Regions from separate parts of the Zobellella denitrificans genome, predicted to be linked through region 3. Evidence: predicted binding sites of a transcription regulator. Region 3 holds the regulator's gene; each other region holds the start of a gene.
What was found. The regulator sigma-54, encoded in region 3, starts transcription at its own class of promoters, with help from an activator protein. The targets are predictions, from matches to a motif close to TGGCACNGTTTTNGCTT.

Region 1 (4,834 bases), 1.0 Mb from region 3:
AAATCACCCTGCTGATGCCGGCGCTCTCCACCCTGGGGCGGGCTTTCGCGGCACCGGAGCTGGCCCCGCTGCTGGTGAGCAGTTACCTCTTCGCCATGACCCTCAGCATGCCGGTCTACGGCCGGCTGAGCGACCGCTTCGGCCGCCGCCCCTGTCTGGCCATGGCCCTCGCGCTCTTTACCCTGGGCTCGCTCGCCAGCAGCCTGGTCGACACCCTGCCGGCCCTGCTCGCTACCCGGCTGCTGACCGGCGCCGGTGGCGGCGGCCTGATCGCCCTGTCCTTCGCGGTGATCGCCGATGTGATACCGCCACGCCAGGTGGGCCGCTACCAGGGCTATATTTCCGCCATCTTCGCCATCTCCAGCGTGGCCGGACCCCTGCTCGGCGCCCTGATCATCGGCCTGTTCGACTGGCGCTGGCTGTTTATCTTCAAGGTGCCGCTGGGGCTGCTGGCGCTGGGGCTCAACCACTGGGCATTGAAGGATCTGGGCCACCAGGGCGCCAAAGGAAAACAGGACGGTGTCGGCATCCTGCTGCTGCTACTGACGGGGGCCGGCTGGGGACTGGCGGCCAATGTCCCCCTGATCGCACCGGCGCTGGCCGGCTACCAGCCCCTCTTGCTGGGGCTGGCCGCCCTGCTCAGCCTGGTACTGGTCTGGCACCAGTGGCGACACCCGGGCCCGGTACTGCCCCTGCGTTTCCTGAAGGAGCGGCTGTTCGGCATCGCCGTGCTGCTGCTGGCCCTGTCGGAGGCCATCCGGCTGGCGCTGCTGGTCTATGTGCCGCTGGGGCTGGAGCAGCAACTGGCGATGACGCCCGCCCAAACCAGCCAGGTACTGTTATGGTTTATCCTGAGCGTGACCCTGGGCACCTTTGTCAGCGGCAAGCGCATTGCCCGCCAGGGATTCTGCCGGCCTTTCCCCTTGCTGGGCGGAGTCACACTGGGTCTGGGCTGTGGTGGCTTGTGGTGGGTATTCCAGGGGCAGGAGCCGGGGTTATGGCTCTATCCGGCGCTGATCCTGGCCGGGGTGGGCATCGGCTTTCTGATCGTGGCCTGCTCCATCGCGGTGCAGAACGCCCTGCCCGCCCACCAACTAGGCTCGGGGCTGGCGCTGATGAACTTTATCCGTTCCCTGGGCGGCACTCTGGGGGTGGCCCTGCTCGGCTGGCAGTACCAGGGCAACGGTGGCGGCGACTGGATCATGCCGGTATTCCTGGCCCTGTCCAGTTATGCCCTGCTCTGCCTGGTGCTGGGGTGGTGGATGCCCGATGCCAGCCTGGCGGACACCGCCAAGAACGATCCCGCCCGGCCCTAGCCCTCCGTCAGGGATTTCACCCGGCAGCCGTCGATCACCAGCCGGGTGATCACCTCCGCCGCCTGGTCGAAGTCGCCGTCGTCCAGCTCTTCCTTGCCCAGGGCCATGGTGATCTGCCAGTTGAAGTCGGCATAGGTCTGGGTGGAGGCCCAGATGGCGAACAGCAGATGATGGCCGTTGACCGGCGCCATCAGCCCCTGCCCCACCCAGTCGTTCAGCTTGGCGCTCAGGGTGCGGGTCTGCTCGCTCAGGCGGGCGATGATGTCCTCCGGCAGGTGGGGAGCGCCGTGCATGATCTCGCTGGCGAAGACCTTGGAGGCATAGGGGTAGTCCCGGGAGATCAGCAACTTGGCCTTGATATAGGCGGTCAGGGCCTTCACCGGATCCCGGTACTCGATAAAGGGAGCCGACGCCGCCAGCAGCGGCTCGGTCACGCTCTCCAGCACCGCCCGATAGAGCTTTTCCTTGCTGCCGAAGTAGTAGTAGATATTGGGTTTGGGCAGTTGAGCCAGTTCGGCGATATCGGCGGTCTTGGTGGCGGCATAGCCGTTTTCGGCAAAGATCCGGCTGGCGGCACGGATGATCTTTTCTTCGTTCTTGACTCTGATCCGGGACATACGGGGTTTCAGGCTCCAGGCCATTGGAATGGAAGTTTATTTTTGCTAACCATACCGGAATCCCGTGAAAATGAGTAAAAAAAAGCGCCCACCGAAGCGGGCGCGTAAAAATGAGTAACCAAGGTTACCCCTCGACCAAAACAACAAGTTACTGCACAACGCTGCCAGACTAGCCGCAATCCGCGATCAGTTCGGCCAATGTGATTCCCGCGACCGCACAAGCCTCGTCCACGTCCGACTGATCACCGCTGATGCCGACGGCACCCAGCAGGCGGTTGGCCGCGTCCCGGATCAGCACGCCGCCGGGCACAGGCACAATATTACCCTGGGCCAGCACGTTGACCGCCGACATAAAGGCCGGTCGGGCCGCGGCCATTTCCGCCAGACCGCGGGAACTGCGCCCCAGGGCGATGGCGCCCCAGGCCTTGCCGACGGCGATATCCGGCCGCAGCAGGCTGGAACCGTCCTGGCGCTGCAAGGACACCAGCCGGCCAGCATTATCCAGCACGGCAACGGTCAGGGGCGCAGTGCCCACTTCCATCCCGTGCTGCAAGGCACCACGCGTGATCGTCAGTGCCTGCTCTAGTGTAACTGTACTCATTACCTGGACTCCCTGTCAGCTGTAACAATGGCGACAAATTGAGTACCAATAAAACACAAAACAGGCACAATGTTAAGATCATTTGTATACATTTAATGTAAAAATAAATTTTTGGCTACCTATCCGATACACAAATGAAACTAAAACGGTTCTCTGTGGCTGTGCGCCCATACAATGGCACAGCAATTGCTTTAGCCGGGGACAGGTTGGACACGCCCCGGGACTGTGGAGACAAGCATGCTGGATTTACGAGAGGTTTCGCCGCTTAACTGGTTTATGTGCTGGTTGTTGCTGAGCTGCACCCTGGTGACCCTGTTGCCGGACAGCCTGTTCGCCGGCGCCTTCGGACTCTGGCTGGCCGATTATCGCCTGCTGTTCGTGCTGGGGATGGTGGTCTCGGCCTCCTACTTTCTCGCCCATGGCGCCATACTGCTGTTTCAGCACGTGTTTTATCGCAAGCAGCGACTGGTGCGACAGAAACTGCTGAAGGAAGTGCTGGATTATCTGGATGCGGGCGAGAAGGCGGTGCTGCGGGAGTTCGTGATCCAACGCAAGAGTGTCATAAAACTGCCGGTTACCGAGCCGGCCGTCAAAAATCTGTTGGAGCAGGGCATCCTCACCTACGCCTACGGTGAGCCCGTCGAGCCCGGGTTCAGCGCCATCAAGCCGCTGATGATCACCCTGGAAGCCCGCCCCCTGCTCACCTTCAAGGTCCTGGGACTCAACCCCGCCAACATGACCGAAGAGCAGAAGAACCAGATCCTCAATACCAGGCCCAAATACGCCTACAAGCAGTTGGGCCGGAACTGAGCCTCCCGGCTACGGCCGGAGCGCTCAGGCTTACCTGGACAGACAACGCCACTACCCGGTCAGGCGGACAAAGGGAGTGGCTCAGCCGGCCGTCCTTTCTTTCAGGTAGCCGTCATAGTCCGGAATGCGGATACTGAAGTCCCGGCTCATCTGGACACTGTCCATCAGCATGTCGGCGGTGGCGATGTTGGTCGCCACCGGGATATTCCATACCGTGGCCAGGCGCAACAGGGCCTTGACGTCCGGGTCGTGGGGCACGGCGTTGAGCGGATCCCAGAAGAAGATCAGCACGTCAATCTTGCCCTCGGCGATCATGGCGCCCAGTTGCTGATCCCCGCCCATGGGGCCGGACATCAGGCAGCGCACCGGCAGCCCGACCTTGCGGCTGAGCATGGTGCCCGTGGTGCCGGTGGCGTACAGGTGGTGCAGCTTCAGCTCTTCGGCCCGGCTGGCCACCCACTCCAGCAGCTGCTCTTTCATATGGTCGTGGGCCACCAGCGCGACATTCTTGTGGGGAGGCAGGGTTCTGTGAGTATTTTTCATCGCTATCGACATCCTTGCTAAAGTCTGGGTCCATAGTATCCAAAGCCGGGGCGGATGAGCAGTCCCAAAACGGAAAAAGCCCCGGGCGGGGCTTTTTCCGTTTTGAGCGGGAGCGGAACTCAGTCGTCGTCCACCAGCTGGGCCTGCAGATAATTCTGGATACCCACCTTGTCGATAAGTCCAAGCTGGGTCTCGAGCCAGTCCACGTGCTCTTCCTCGTTTTCCAGGATCTCGTTGAACAGATCCCGGCTGACGTAATCCCGCACCGATTCCGCATAGCCGATGGCTTCCTTGAGATCGGGGATGGCGTCCAGCTCCAGGGACAGATCGGCCTTGATCATCTCCTCGGTCTCCTCGCCGATACGCAGCCGGCCGAGATCCTGCAGGTTGGGAACGCCTTCGAGGAAGAGGATACGTTCGACCAGGAGATCCGCATGTTTCATCTCTTCGATGGACTCGTGATATTCCTTGTCGGCCAGATGATGCAATCCCCAGTCCTTGTACATCCTGGCGTGAAGGAAATACTGGTTGATGGCAACCAGCTCGTTGCCCAGCACCTTGTTGAGGTAGGAAATAATCTTGGGATCCCCTTTCATCGAACCGGACTCCAGTCAGTGTGAAGTCTTCTAAACGTAGTTCAGGGGCTGAAATTGATAAAGCGGTCTCAGGCGACTTCGTAATAGAGCGCGGTCTTGGCGTTTTCTTCCGCCAGTATGGCCATGGCCACCGGGATGCACTTGCCGCACTGGGAACCCACGCCCAGCTCGCGCTTCAGTTGCTTGAACTCGGTGTTACCTTCGGCAATGGCCTGTTTAAGCTGACGCTCGGTAATACCCTTGCACAAACACACGTACATAAGAAAAGTCCTCCGCCTGGATGGAACAAATCTAAATGATAGTGGTTATCAATGCAAGTTATTCCTTGCCGAAAAAAACGGCTCAGATCAC
Region 2 (4,834 bases), 1.6 Mb from region 3:
GGTTCTTCCCGGTGCTGCTCTATGCTGCCCAGCGCCTGGCGTACCAGCTCGGCCGGATCCGCCAGCCGCAGATCCTCCGGTACCCGCTGCCCGTCCGTTACATAGCTTATCGGCAGGCTGTTCTGAATACTGATATCGATAACGTCACCCAGGGACAGACTTTCGTCGAGCTTGGTCAGGATGCAGCCCGCCAGGGGGATACGCCGGAAGTGCGCCACCGTTTCCTGCAGCACCCGGCGCTGGGCCGTGGCCGGCAGCACCAGGTAATTGCGGATCTTGATCTGCCGGTCGCCCACCAGGGTGTCGAGCTGCTCGTTCAGGCGCAGATCCCGTTGCCCCATGCCGGCGGTATCCACCAGCACCAGGCGGCGATGACGCAGCTGATAGAGGGCCTGGGCCAGCTCCTGGTAGGTGCGCGCCTGCTTGACCACCACGCCCATGATGCGGCCGTAGGTCTGCAGCTGTTCATGGGCGCCGATGCGATAGTGATCCGTGGTGATCAGCGCCACCTGATCCGCCCCGTAACGGGCAGCGAAGCGGGCGGCCAGCTTGGCGATGGTGGTGGTCTTGCCGACCCCGGTGGGTCCCAGCAGGGAAATGGCACCGCCCTGGCGCAGTATGTCGTCTTCACCGCTCGTCAGTTGTTCGGTGAGCGAACGGGCTATCTGCTCCCAGGCTTCGTAGGGGGCCGAACCGGGAATGACCCGCGATGCCAGCTGATCCGCCAGGCCGTCGCTGAAGCCGAGCTCCCGCAACTGGCGGATCACCATGGCCCGGACCGGCTCGCTGCGCTCCACCTCCTGCCACATCAGGCCGGACAACTGGTGCTCCAGCAGGCGGCGGATGCTGGCCACTTCCTGCCGGACCTCGTTCAGGCCCTTGTCCTTGCCGCTTTCCCGCTCCCTCGCCCGTTCCCGCCGGCGCGACGACGAGGGCGCCGGCTCGGCCGCCGACTGCCAAAAGGTCGACGCCTGGCCCAGCACCGGCTCCCGCCGCTCTTCCGGCTCCGCCTTGTTCCGGCCGGCGTCGGCGGCACCGGAACGCATCAACAGGGCTTGCAGGCTTTCCGCCTGGGCCTTGCCGTCCAGGGGCATGGCGAACTGGCGGGCATGCGACGAAATTCTGACGTTGTCCTCGCTGAGGTGGCGCGAGTTGCCGACGGGCGCCAAATCTTCATCATCGACCGCCGCCACTATCTCGATGCCGCCGGAGACCTTCTTGTTGGACATGATCACCGCCTCGGGCCCGAGCACGTCCTTGACCTCGGCCAGGGCGGTACGCATGTCCTTGGCAAAAAACCGTTTAATCTTCATTCAGTTCCCCACTGCTACTGCTGGCCAACGGATGCCACGATGCGGATTTGACGGTCATCAGGCACTTCCTGATAGGACAACACCCGCAGGCTGGGAATGGTGTGTTTGACAAAGCGTGCCAGGGTGGTACGCAACATGCCGGAAGTCAGCAGTATCGCCGGCTGGCCTTCCAGCTCCTGGTTGGCGGCCGCCTGGGCAAGGGACTGCTGCATGCGTTCGGCCAGGCCGGGCTCGATACCGCTGCCCTGGGCGCCGCCTGCCTGCAAGGAGTTCTGCAAAATTTGTTCCAACTCCGGAGCCAGGGTGATTACCGGCAGTTCCCGCTCGGTGCCGGCGATTTCCTGGACCATGAAACGGCGCAGGGCGATACGGCAGGCGGCGGTGAGCACTTCCGGATCCTGGCTCTTGGGCGCGTACTCGGTCAGGGTCTGCAGTATGGTGCGCATGTCGCGGATGGTGACCCCTTCGTGCAGCAGGCTCTGCAGCACCTTGGTCACCAGCGCCAGGCCGATGGTGTTGGGCACCAGCCCCTCCACCAGCTTGGGCTGGCTGCGGCCGACCTGATCGATCAGGTTCTGCACCTCTTCATGACCCAGCAGCACGGAAGCGTGGTTGGTGAGCAACTGGCTGAGGTGGGTGGCCACCACGGTGGCGGCGTCCACCACCGTGTAGCCCAGGCTCTGGGCGTATTCCACCTGGTCCTTGGCGATCCAGGTCGCCTCCAGGCCGAAGGCCGGATCCCGGGTATCGATGCCGGCAACAGTGCCGAACACCTGGCCCGGGTTGATGGCCAGCTCCCGTTCCGGGTAGATGTCGGCCTCCCCCGAGCTGACGCCCATCAGGGTGATGCGGTACTGGTTGGGCCCCAGTTCCAGGTTGTCGCGGATATGCACCGCCGGGATCAGGAAGCCCAGCTCCTGGGACAGCTTTCTGCGCACCCCCTTGATCCGGCTCAGCAGCTCGCCGCCCTGGGCCTGATCCACCAGGCTTATCAGCCGGTAGCCCACCTCCAGGCCGATGGTGTCGACCTGGGCCACGTCGTCCCAGCTCAGATCCTTTTGCTCCAGGCTCCGGCTCGCCACCGGGGACTGCTGGGTCTGCTCTTCCGCCTGCTCCTCGCGCAGGCGGTTGCGCTTGTGCAGCCACCAGGCGCCCAGGGCCGAGAGGCCGCCCAGCAGCAGGAAGGCGAAGTGGGGCATGCCCGGCACCAGGCCCATGGTGATCAGGATACCGGCGGCGATGGACAGGGACTTGGGGTTGTCGAACAGCTGGCCCAGCATGGCCTGGCCCATGTCCTCCCGGGTGTTCTGGCGGGTGACGATGATGGCGGCGGCGATGGACAACAGCAGGGAGGGGATCTGCGCCACCAGGCCGTCGCCGATGGTGAGCAGGGTATAGACCCGGGCCGCCTCGCCGAACGGCAGGCCGTGCTGGGCCATGCCGATGATGAAACCGCCGATGATATTGATGAAGAGGATCATGATGCCGGCGATGGCATCGCCCTTGACGAACTTGGAGGCACCGTCCATGGAGCCGTAGAAGTCGGCCTCACGGGTCACCTCTTCCCGCCGGGTACGGGCCTCGTCCTGGTTGATCAGACCCGCGTTGAGGTCGGCGTCGATGGCCATCTGCTTGCCGGGCATGGCGTCCAGGGTGAAGCGGGCGCTCACTTCCGAGATGCGCCCGGCGCCCTTGGTGACCACCACGAAGTTGATGATCATCAGGATCAGGAAGACGATAAGCCCCACCGCGTAGTTGCCGCCGATCACCACGGAGCCGAAGGCCTCGATCACGTTGCCGGCCGCGTTGCCGCCCTGGTGGCCTTCCAGCAGCACCACCCGGGTCGAGGCCACGTTCAGGGCCAGCCGCAGCAGGGTGGCCACCAGCAGCACCGTCGGAAAAGCGGCGAAATCCAGCGGCCGCTGGGTGTATACCGCCACCAGCAGGATCACCAGCGCCAAAGAAATGTTGAAGGAAAACAGCACATCCAGCAGCAGGGTCGGAATGGGCAGCACCACCATGCCCAGCGCCGCCAGCACCAGCAGGGGCGTCCCCAGGCCCTTGTGAAACCACCGCGACCACTGTCCCGCCTGTAAAAGCCTTGCCCTGAATTCCATGAGTACGTTAATTGCTGCTGAAAACCGATGCGGTTTTAAATGCAAAAAACAAGCCATCAACACCAAAAACTACGCACTGTAGGGTCGAATTCATTCGACCGAACCCCAGCGCCGGTGGCGAAACGGTCCACTGAAGTGGACCCTACGGCGGGCTTCAAGCTTCAAGCTTCCGGCCTCAAGCCCGGTATTCCTCGGGGATCGGCAGATCATCCTTCAGCGGCACCGGCGGGCGGCCCTGGCCCTTGCGCCAGGCGTTGAGCTGGAACACATAGGCCAGCACCTGGGCCACCGCCACGAAGAGCCCTTCGGGTATTTCCCTGTCGAGCTTGGTGGAATGATAGATGGCCCGCGCCAGGGCCGGCGACGAGATCACCGGCACCTCGTACTCCCGGGCGATTTCCCGGATCTTGAGGGCGATCTCGTCCAGTCCCTTGGCCACCACCATCGGCGCCGAACCGGGCCTGTCCTTGTCGTAACGCAGGGCCACCGAATAGTGGCTGGGGTTGACCACCACCACGTCGGCGCTGGGTACCTCCGCCATCATCCGGCGGTTGGCCATCTCCTGCTGCAGGCGGCGGATGCGGCCCTTCACCTCGGGTTTGCCCTCGGTGTTCTTGTATTCGTCCTTGATCTCCTGCAGGGTCATCTTCAGCTGGCGGCTGTGGTTCCAGAGCTGGAAGGGCACGTCGATGGCGACGATGGGCAGCAGCGCCAGGCACAGCACCAGCCCCATCCACAGCAACAGCTCCAGGGCGTCGACCAGGGCCACCGGCAACACCTCGTGGCTGAGCCCCAGTATGTGCTCGAACTGACCCCACAGCAGCCAGGCGGCGAACAGGGCAATAAAGGCCACCTTGGCCACCGACTTCAGCAGCTCGACCGCCGCCTGCACCCCGAACATCCGCTTCAGGCCCTTCATCGGACTCATGCGGCTGAACTTGGGCATCATCGCCTGGGTGCTGAAATTGAAGCCGCCCAGCAGGATATTGCCCAGCAGGGCCGCCACCAGCACGATGGCGAACAGGCCCAGCAGGGGCCAGACCAGGCTGGCGATGGCGTCCGTCAGGGCCGGCATCATGGCCGCGGGATCGAACAGGGTCGCCCGCTCGATGCGAAAGCTCTGCTCGAACACCCGCGACATGGCCCGCCCCAGAGAGCCGCTCAGCAACAGCAGGCCGGCCGCCGCCCCCAGCAGCACCGCCGCCGTGCCCAGCTCCTTGGAGCGGGGGATCTGGCCCTTTTCACGCGCCTGCTTGAGGCGCTGCTCCGTGGGCTTCTCCGTTCGTTCCTGGCCGTCGGACTCCGCCACTCAGCCCTCCTCGCAGCGCAGGTAAAGGGTATCGCACATCACCAGTTGCAGGCGCAGCCACTGGTTTTCGAAATGGTTGAGAAAGCCGCCCAGGG
Region 3 (4,834 bases):
CGGTCAGATCGTCGGCCTGCTCGGCCCCAACGGCGCCGGCAAGACCACCTCCTTCTACATGATAGTGGGGCTGGTGCAGCGGGACGCGGGCAGCATCACCATCGACGACCAGGACATCAGCCTCCAGCCCATGCACCTGCGGGCCCGGGCCGGCATCGGCTACCTGCCCCAGGAGGCCTCCATCTTTCGTCGCCTGAGCGTGGCCGACAACCTGATGGCGGTGCTGGAAACCCGCAAGGATCTGGACGCCGCCGGCCGCGGCGAGAAAATGGAGCAATTGCTGGAAGAGTTTAATATTACCCATATCCGCGACAGCCTGGGGATGAGCCTGTCCGGCGGCGAGCGGCGGCGGGTGGAGATCGCCCGGGCCCTGGCGGCCGACCCCCGCTTCATCCTGCTGGACGAGCCGTTCGCCGGGGTGGATCCGATTTCGGTGATCGACATCAAGAAAATCATACTGCACCTGCGCGATCGGGGCCTCGGCGTGCTAATTACCGATCACAATGTACGGGAAACCCTGGATGTGTGCGAACGGGCCTATATCGTCAGCCACGGCCACCGCATCGCCGCCGGCACCCCGGCCGAGATCCTCGCCGACGAGCAGGTCAAGAAAGTCTATCTGGGTGAACAATTCAGCCTCTGAGCAGGCCCCGCATCATGACAGTGCGGTCGATATAGAAGGACTTTTTTAAAAGATGAAGCCAACTCTTCAGTTACGTTTGGGCCAGCAGCTGACCATGACGCCCCAGTTGCAGCAGGCGATCCGCCTGCTGCAACTTTCCAGCCTGGAACTGCAGCAGGAGATCCAGCAAGCCCTGGAGAGCAATCCGTTACTGGAGCAGGATGAGCCGGAAAGCATCGATGTGGCCGAGCCCCGCCACGAAGAACAGCTGGCCGCCGACACCGCCATGGAGCAGAGCCAGCTGTCCGATGACCTGCCCATGGACACCAACTGGGAGGAGCTTTATACCGCTTCCCCGGGCGCCGGCGGCGGCCTGCCCGAAGGCGCCGAGGACACCGTCTACCAGGGCGAGACCACCGAAACCCTGCAGGACTACCTGCTGTGGCAGATGCGCCTCACCCCCTTCAGCGATACCGACCAAGCCATCGCCCTGGCCATCATCGATGCCATCGACGAGGCCGGTTACCTCACCATAGACGTCCCCGATATCCTGGAGGCGGTGGCCGGCGACGAGCTGGAGATCGAGGCGGACGAGGTGGAAGCGGTGCTCAAGCGCATCCAGCACTTCGATCCCATCGGGGTGGCGGCCCGCAACGTCCAGGAATGCCTGCGCATCCAGCTGGAGCAGTTCCCGCCCGAGACCCCCTGGCTGCAGCAGGCCCGGGAGGTGATCAACCAGCATATGGATCTGCTCGGCAACCGGGACTACCGCACCCTGCAGCGCAAGGCCAGGCTCAAGGAGGAGGAACTCAAGGAGGTGCTGGCGCTGATCCAGCAGCTGGAGCCCAGGCCCGGCCACACCGTCATCCAGAGCAGTTCCGAATACGTGATCCCGGACGTGGTGGTAACCAAGCGCAACGGTGCCTGGGTGGCGGAGCTCAACCCCGAGGCCATGCCCAAGGTCCGCCTCAACCAGACCTATGCCGCCATGGCCCGGCAGCCGCGCAACAGCGAGGACGGCCAGTTCATCCGCAACCACCTGCAGGACGCCAAGTGGTTTCTCAAGAGCCTGGAAAGCCGAAATGAGACCCTGCTCAAGGTTGCCAATTGTATTGTCGAGCAACAACAGGCATTCTTTGAGTATGGCGAGGAAGCCATGAAGCCCATGGTGCTGAACCATGTGGCCGAGGCGGTGGAAATGCACGAGTCCACCATCTCGCGGGTGACCACCCAGAAGTTCCTGCACACCCCCCGGGGGGTGTTCGAGCTGAAGTATTTTTTCTCCAGCCACGTGGGAACCGACGACGGCGGGGAGTGCTCCTCGACGGCGATTCGCGCCCTGATCAAGAAACTGGTCGGGGCGGAAAACCCGGCCAAGCCGCTGAGCGACAGCAAGATCGCCCAGTTGCTGGCCGAACAGGGGATACAGGTGGCCAGGCGGACCATCGCCAAGTACAGGGAGTCACTGGCCATCCCCCCTTCCAATCAGCGTAAACGCCTGGTTTAAAGGCAGACCAAGAAGGAAGACGTTATGCAAATAAACCTGACTGGACACCATGTGGAAATCACAGACTCACTGCGTGACTATGTGAACAGCAAATTTTCCAAGCTGGAGCGTCACTTCGACCACATTACCAATGCGCACGTCATCCTCAACGTGGAAAAACTGCAGCAGATCGCCGAAGCCAAGCTGAACGTCAGCGGCGGCGAAGTCTTCGCCAACTCCCAGCACGAAGACATGTATGCGGCCATCGACGGCTTGATCGACAAGCTGGATCGCCAGATCATCAAACACAAAGAGAAGCTCAAGCAAAAATAACCATGGAAGTCGCCGACATACTGAGCAGGGACTGCACCCGCAGTGCAGTTCCCTGCACGAGCAAGAAACGTGCCCTGGAAATCATCAGCGAGCTGGCCGCCCAGCACCTGAACATCAGCAGCCAGCAGCTGTTCGATTGCCTGCTGGCCCGGGAAAAGATGGGCAGCACCGGCATCGGCAATGGCATCGCCATTCCCCACGGCCGTATCAGCGATGACAACAAGGCGACCGCCGTATTACTCACTTTCGCCGAGCCGGTGGAGTTCGATGCCATCGACAACCAGCCGGTCGGCCTGGTTTTTGCCCTGCTGGTCCCCGAGCAGGAGTGCAAACAGCACCTCAAGACACTGTCATTGATCGCCGAAAAGCTCAGCAACAAGCAGGTATGCAAGCAGTTGCGCCAGGCCGGCAGCGATGACGAACTCTATCAGATCATGATCTCCGCCTGAGGACAAGCGCCATGCAACTGGTGATCGTCAGCGGTCGCTCCGGCTCGGGTAAAACCGTGGCCCTGCGGGTACTCGAGGACCTGGGCTATTACTGCGTCGACAACCTGCCCGTCGAACTGCTGCCGGATCTGGTGCAGATGCGCCGGCACAGGCCGGGCGAGGTGGCGGTCAGCATCGACGTGCGCAACCTGCCTGACAGCCCCGACAAACTGGAAGCCTGCCTGGCCGAAGTCAGGGCCATGGAAGGCGTTTCCCTCTCCAGCATCTTTATCGATGCCGACAACGCGGCGCTGATCCGCCGTTTCGGCGACACTCGCCGGCTGCATCCCCTGTCCCGCCACAGCCTGACCCTGGATGAGGCCATCCGGGAGGAGACCCACCTGCTGGCGCCCCTGTCCTCGGACGCGGATCTGCGCATCGATACCTCGGCCTTAAGCATCCACGATCTGAGTGAGATCATCCGCGAGCGCATCCTCGGCAAGAAGGAAAAGGAGCTGAACTGGGTGTTCGAATCCTTCGGCTACAAGTACGGGGTGTCCAAGGACGCCGACTTCGTGTTCGACGCCCGCTTCCTGCCCAATCCCCACTGGATTGCCGAGCTTCGCCCCTTCACCGGCCGCGACGAGCCGGTGGCCGACTACCTGGCCGGCCAGCCCGAGGTGATGAAATACCTGTGGCAGATAGAAAACCTGCTGATCACCTGGATGCCGCACCTGGAGCGCAACAACCGCAGCTACGTCACCGTGGCCATCGGCTGTACCGGCGGCCAGCACCGCTCGGTGTTCCTCGCCGAACAGCTGGCCCGGGTATTCCGGCAGATGGGCAAGAGCGTGCAACTTCGACACAGAACACTGGAAAAACGCAATGCCGAGAATTGAACGGGATCTGGAAATCGTCAACAAGCTGGGGCTGCACGCCCGGGCCGCCATCCAGCTGGTGCAACTGACGCAGCAGTTCGACGCCACCGTCACCGTCTGCAACCAGGACAAACAGGCGCCGGCCAACAGCGTCATGGGCCTGCTGATGCTGGAGACCGCCCAGGGTCACGCCATCCGGGTGGTGGCCGAAGGCCCGGACGCGGAGGCGGCGATGGAGGCCGTGGCCCGGCTGGTGGCCGACCGCTTCAACGAATCCGAATAACCCCCTCCTCCCCTCGCCCCGGAGCCCGGATGACCGAGCCATTAGACCACCCCAGGACACCGGATCAGCTGGACAGCATCACCCAGGCGCTGAACAGCGGCATGTTCGTGCACGTACGGCGCATGCTGCAGCAGATGCGCCCGGGCGACGTGGCCTGGCTGCTCGAATCCTCCCCCTCCCCCAGCCGCAAGGTACTGTGGCAGCTGATCGATCCCGACGACTACGGCGAGATCCTGGAAGAGCTGTCGGAAGAAGTGCGGGACGGCATCATCCGGCTGATGGATCCGGACAAGCTGGCCATCGCCCTGGAGGACATGGAGTCGGACGATCTGGCCTATGTGCTGCGGGATCTGCCCGAGCAGCTGTTCAGCCAGGTGCTGGACCGGATGGACGAGCAGGACCGGCAGCGGGCCGAGCAGGCCCTGTCCTATGCGGAAGACACCGCCGGCTCGCTGATGAACACCGAGTTCATCACCCTGCGCCCGGACGTGACCATCGACGTGGTGCTGCGTTACCTGCGCCGCCACAGCGAACTGCCCGACGGCACCGATACCCTCTATGTGGTGGATCAGCACAACCGCCTGTTGGGGGACATGCCCCTGGCCAGCCTGGTGGTGCAGGCGCCCACCGCCACCGTGGCGGAAGTGATGGACACCTCGGTGGAAGCCATTCCGCTGACCATGTCCGACACCGAGGTGGCCAACCTGTTCGAACGCCACGACTGGCTGTCGGCGCCGGTGGTGGACGAGGAACGCCGCCTGCTGGGCCGCATCACCATCGATGACGTGGTGGACATCATCCGGG
Region 4 (4,834 bases), 560 kb from region 3:
TGATAAAATTCTGTACGTCGCGATCGGCCAGCATGTCCTGCACCAGCAACGACAGCTGCTTGTTCAGGGCTTCCTTCACCTTGTCCAGCTCGGGGTGCAGGCGACCGGGGAATTCCTCCTGGGCGCTGCGGCGGTACTGCTTGGTCATGGTGCGGCCGTTGCGCTCCAGGGTCAGCTGCAGGCGCAGTTGCTGGACCACGTCGTAGCTGATATGGCCGCGGATCACCCGGGCCAGTACCTCCTGCAACTGCAGGTTGACGCGGGTGCCGGCACCCTGTTCGATAAAGGCGCCCTGGGTGCTCAGGCCCTGGGCCAGGGCCTGCTCCAGCTGGATGCGCAGGTTGTTGCTGGCGCCGACCACCACCGGGGATTTGTTCTGCTGCTCTATCTGGATGATAAAGTCGTTGGCGCGCGCGTCACTGCTGCTCAGGGCGACCGACTGGCCGCGATAGACGCCGCCGCCGACCTGGGCAGAAGGGCTGACGTCGACGGCGATGGGATAATAGCTGGCACAGGCGCTCAAACCCAGGGTCAGAATGATGGCGGTTAACCATTTCATGGATTTCATCTACAGGCTTCCTTAAGGGGTTTTAATGGCTCTCAGGATAACGAATTTGCGATTGGATGCCACTACCCGCTGATTACCGAACAGCCGCTTCAGCTTCTGATGGTAATCGAGGTGGCGGTTGGCCACCAGCAGCAGCTCGCCGCCCCGGCGCAGCACCCGTTTGGCGTCCACGAACATCTGCCAGGCGATATGATCGGTGATCGCCTGCTGCTGGTGGAAGGGCGGGTTGCACAGCACCAGATCGGCGCTGTCGGCCGTCAGGCCCTCGAGACAGTTGTTGACCATAAAGCGGGCGCGCTCCATCGCCCCGGGCAGGTTGTGCTCCAGGTTCAGCCGGGCGCTGGCGATGGCCATATGGGACTCGTCCACGAAGCAGACCCGTGCCTGGGGATTGCGGGCCAGGGTCATCAGCCCCAGTACGCCGTTGCCGCAGCCCAGATCGATGATCCGGCCCGGATGATCGCTCGGCAGGTGCTCGAGCATAAAGCGGGCGCCGATATCCAGGCCGGCGCGGGAAAACACGTTGGCGTGGTTATAAATGGTAAAGCCGGTGCCGTCCAGCGGCCAGGCCAGGGGTGGCGGCAGGGGGGAGGGGGCCCTGGCCGGGTCCGGGGTGCAGAAAATAAGGCGGGCCTTCTTCCAGGCCAGGCTGGTGCGGGTGGGCCCCAGGTACTGTTCGAACAGCGCCAGGGTGGAGCTGTGGATATCCCTGGCCTTGGCGCCGGCGATGACACGGGTTTGCGGGCCCGCCACCCGGCTCAGGGCGGCCAGCTGGTACTCCAGCAGGGCCTTGGTCTTGGGCAGTTTGAGCAGCACCAGCCCGGGTTGCTCGGGCCAGGGCGCCAGGCTGTCGAGCGACTGCCAGTCGGGCGCCAGGCCGTTGTCCATGGCGTTGGCGTTGAGGGCCAGCTCGGCTACCCGGGAGTCGGTCATGGTCCAGGGCTTGAGGTGGTGCAGGGCAAGGGTGAGGGCGCCGCAGCCGTCGTTGACGATCAGCAGCGGGGCTTGCCGGTCCCATTCCTGTGAGGCCAGCTCGTTCATGATATATTCATCGGCTGCGTCCCAGGCCTGCAGGCCGTGCTGGGCGTGGCGGGGGTAGCGGTGCAGTATCAGCTCGCCGCCCTGGGGCAGGGGAAAGTGATGATTCATAACGATGGATGGCCCGAATAGCAAAAAAGGGGCATTTTAACAGCTCGGGAGGGAAAAGCAGCATGGGCTTGTGGGGCGGGGCACCCGAGTGGATAGAACTGAGCGGCGGACGCCTGTTGTGGTGGCCCGGGGCCTTCGCCGCCGAGGCGGACGCCTGGCTGGCGCAACTCGGGCGGGAGATCCCCTGGCGGCAGCACCGGCTCCGGCTGTTCGGGCGCGAGCTGGACGAACCCCGCCTGTCCTGCTGGATGGGGGAGGCGGCCTATCGTTACTCGGGCCGTACCCGTGCGCCCGAACCCTGGCATCCGCTGGTGGCCGAGATGAGGCGGCGGCTGGAAGCCCTGTGCGAGCGGCCCTTCAATGGGGTGCTGCTCAACCTGTACCGGGACGGCCGGGACAGCATGGGCTGGCACGCGGACGACGAACCCGAACTCGGCCCCGATCCGCTGATCGCCTCGGTCAGCCTGGGCGCCGGCCGCCGCTTCCTGCTGCGCCATGGCGGCGGCGAGCGGCGCGAGCTGATGCTCGACCATGGCAGCCTGCTGGTGATGGCGGGCGAAATGCAGCATCATTGGCAGCATGCTCTGCCCAGGATGGCCGGCGTGACCGAGGCACGGATCAACCTGACCTTCCGTTATCTGCCGCCCCAGGGCCGTGAAGAGTGAGGGGGTAGGCGTGAGGGTCACTCCACACCCCGCCTTCCTCACGCCTACCCCTTACCCCTCACAATACCAGGAGTCGATTATGTCCATACAAGCCGCCATAGAACGCAAGGTGCAAGAGGCCCTCGCCCCCCAGCATCTGGAAGTGATCAATGAAAGCTATATGCACCGGGTGGCCCCCGGCTCGGAAACCCATTTCAAGCTGGTGGTGGTGAGCGACCGCTTCGAGGGCCAGCGCCTGCTGGCCCGGCACCGGCTGTTGAACAGCCTGCTGGCCGAGGAGCTGGCGGGCGGCGTCCATGCCCTGGCGCTGCACACCCTGACCCCGGCCGAGTGGCAGGCCCGGGGCGGGGTGCCGGACAGCCCTGCCTGCCGTGGCCAGGGCGGCGTGTCGGCCTGAAGACCATGTTGCCCGGGCTTGACGGTGTTGTTGCCCGCCGGCTCCGACATCATGATGGGGCGGGCTCCAAGTGGGGCTGAGTCATCTTCGACCAAGGCATAATAACTGGCCGAATATCATGGCGTTATTCTTGCTTACCCGGTGCGTGGCCCCGTCGTTTTTGGCGAAACAGGCGGTAATTTTTGGTAATTGCCATGGCAGCCGTCGCGTTAAAAGTGCTAGAATTATGCGCCTTTTATATCGGGCTGGATGTTACCGGACTGTAGTCACGCTGTTGCCAAGACGATAGAGGCAGGCCGGTAGCGACTCATCAGCATGTTGTCATGTCTGACATGGCAAGTACCTGTCTTCCCCTAACAAGTAGTGCAAGTGAGTATGATTACAATTAAAAAAGGACTGGACCTCCCGATCTCCGGGGCCCCAGAGCAAGTAATCTACGATGGTCCTGCCATCAAGCGCGTTGCTACGCTGGGCGAAGAGTATGTGGGCATGCGCCCTACCATGTATGTCAAGGTAGAGGACCGCGTCAAAAAAGGTCAGGTGATCTTCGAGGACAAGAAGAACCCTGGCGTTAAGTTCACAGCTCCCGCCGCCGGAACAGTGGTTGAAATCAACCGTGGCGCCAAACGTGTACTGCAATCGGTCGTGATTGCCGTCGATGACAGCGAAGAGCAGATTACTTTTTCAAAATATTCTTCCGCCGAACTGTCCAAACTGGAACGTGACACCGTCAAAGAGCAGCTGGTTGAGTCCGGCATGTGGACCGCCCTGCGCACCCGTCCCTTCAGCAAGGTGCCTGCCGTCGACTCCGCTCCGCGTTCCATCTTTGTGACCGCCATGGACTCCAACCCCCTCTGTGCCAACGCCGAACTGATCATCAAGGAAAACGCCCAGGCGTTTACCGATGGTCTGCAGGTGCTGAGCCGCCTGACCGATGGCCAGGTGCACGTGTGCAAGGGAGAAGGCAGCCTGCCCCAGGCCCAGGCCGACAACATCAAGGAACACGTCTTCGTGGGCGTGCATCCCGCCGGTCTGCCGGGCACCCACATTCACTTTATCGACCCTGTCGTTCCGGGCAAGGTGGTCTGGTACATCAACTACCAGGACGTCATCGCCTTCGGCAAGCTGTTCACCAGCGGTGAGCTGTTCACCGACCGGGTGGTGGCCCTGGGTGGTCCCGTGGTGCAGAAGCCGCGCCTGCTGCGCACCCGTATCGGCGCCTCCCTCGACGAGCTGACCGCCGGTGAACTGCAGAACGGGGAAAATCGTGTCATTTCCGGCTCGGTGCTGTCCGGCACCACCGCCAACGGTCCCCATGCCTACCTGGGCCGCTATCACCTGCAGGTGTCGGTGCTGAAGGAAGGCCGCGACAAGGAGTTCATGGGCTGGCTGGCGCCGGGCGCCAACAAGTTCTCCGTGACCCGCGCCTACCTGAGCCACCTGGCCAAGGGCAAGCTGTTCGACCTGACCACCACCACCAACGGCTCCAGCCGTGCCATGGTGCCGATCGGCAACTACGAGCGCGTCATGCCGCTGGATCTCCTGCCCACCCTGCTGCTGCGTGATCTGCTGTCCGGCGATACCGACAGCGCCCAGACCATGGGCTGCCTGGAGCTGGACGAAGAAGATCTGGCGCTGTGCACCTATGTGTGCCCGGGCAAGTACGATTACGGCCAGGTACTGCGTCAGTGTCTGACCAAGATTGAGCTAGAGGGCTAAGTGAAATGAGTTTGAAGCACACTCTGGAAAAGATCGAACACCATTTCGAGCCGGGTGGTAAGTACGAGAAGTTTTACGCCCTGTACGAAGCGGTGGCGACCGTGCTCTACACCCCGGGCATGGTGACCCGCAACGCCTCCCATGTGCGCGACAGCATCGATCTGAAGCGCATCATGATCATGGTGTGGATGGCGACCTTCCCGGCCATGTTCTTCGGCATGTACAACGCCGGCGGCCAGGCCATCGCGGCCCTGACCAGCATGTACAGCCCGGCCGATCTGGCCGCGGTGATCGACGGCAACTGGCGCTATGGCCTGGCCCAGGGCCTGGGGGCAA

Region 1: AN401_RS01740 (superinfection exclusion B family protein) is a predicted target of sigma-54. The motif match lies at 2,710-2,726, and genes of this name have one in related genera.
Region 2: flhA (flagellar biosynthesis protein FlhA) is a predicted target of sigma-54. The motif match lies at 3,470-3,486, and genes of this name have one in related genera.
Region 4: AN401_RS14010 (Na(+)-translocating NADH-quinone reductase subunit A) is a predicted target of sigma-54. The motif match lies at 2,899-2,915, and genes of this name have one in related genera.

What each region holds. Positions count from the first base shown of each region.
Region 1 covers NZ_CP012621.1:363,038-367,871, reverse strand. The annotation lists gene AN401_RS01755 (MFS transporter) at 1-1,316, shown strand, start outside; gene AN401_RS01750 (TetR/AcrR family transcriptional regulator) at 1,313-1,933, opposite strand; gene AN401_RS01745 (GlcG/HbpS family heme-binding protein) at 2,103-2,534, opposite strand; gene AN401_RS01740 (superinfection exclusion B family protein) at 2,772-3,344, shown strand; gene AN401_RS01735 (methylglyoxal synthase) at 3,426-3,887, opposite strand; gene bfr (bacterioferritin) at 4,007-4,483, opposite strand; gene AN401_RS01725 (bacterioferritin-associated ferredoxin) at 4,552-4,743, opposite strand; gene AN401_RS01720 (SulP family inorganic anion transporter) at 4,826-4,834, opposite strand, start outside.
Region 2 covers NZ_CP012621.1:950,668-955,501, reverse strand. The annotation lists gene flhF (flagellar biosynthesis protein FlhF) at 1-1,313, opposite strand, end outside; gene flhA (flagellar biosynthesis protein FlhA) at 1,328-3,430, opposite strand; gene flhB (flagellar biosynthesis protein FlhB) at 3,606-4,739, opposite strand; gene fliR (flagellar biosynthetic protein FliR) at 4,740-4,834, opposite strand, start outside.
Region 3 covers NZ_CP012621.1:3,522,641-3,527,474, forward strand. The annotation lists gene lptB (LPS export ABC transporter ATP-binding protein) at 1-643, shown strand, start outside; gene AN401_RS16665 (RNA polymerase factor sigma-54) at 696-2,129, shown strand; gene hpf (ribosome hibernation promoting factor) at 2,154-2,441, shown strand; gene ptsN (PTS IIA-like nitrogen regulatory protein PtsN) at 2,444-2,890, shown strand; gene rapZ (RNase adapter RapZ) at 2,902-3,768, shown strand; gene AN401_RS16685 (HPr family phosphocarrier protein) at 3,755-4,030, shown strand; gene mgtE (magnesium transporter) at 4,060-4,834, shown strand, end outside.
Region 4 covers NZ_CP012621.1:2,958,870-2,963,703, reverse strand. The annotation lists gene AN401_RS14030 (YajG family lipoprotein) at 1-568, opposite strand, end outside; gene AN401_RS14025 (methyltransferase) at 581-1,717, opposite strand; gene AN401_RS14020 (alpha-ketoglutarate-dependent dioxygenase AlkB family protein) at 1,780-2,382, shown strand; gene AN401_RS14015 (BolA family protein) at 2,462-2,779, shown strand; gene AN401_RS14010 (Na(+)-translocating NADH-quinone reductase subunit A) at 3,155-4,498, shown strand; gene AN401_RS14005 (NADH:ubiquinone reductase (Na(+)-transporting) subunit B) at 4,504-4,834, shown strand, end outside.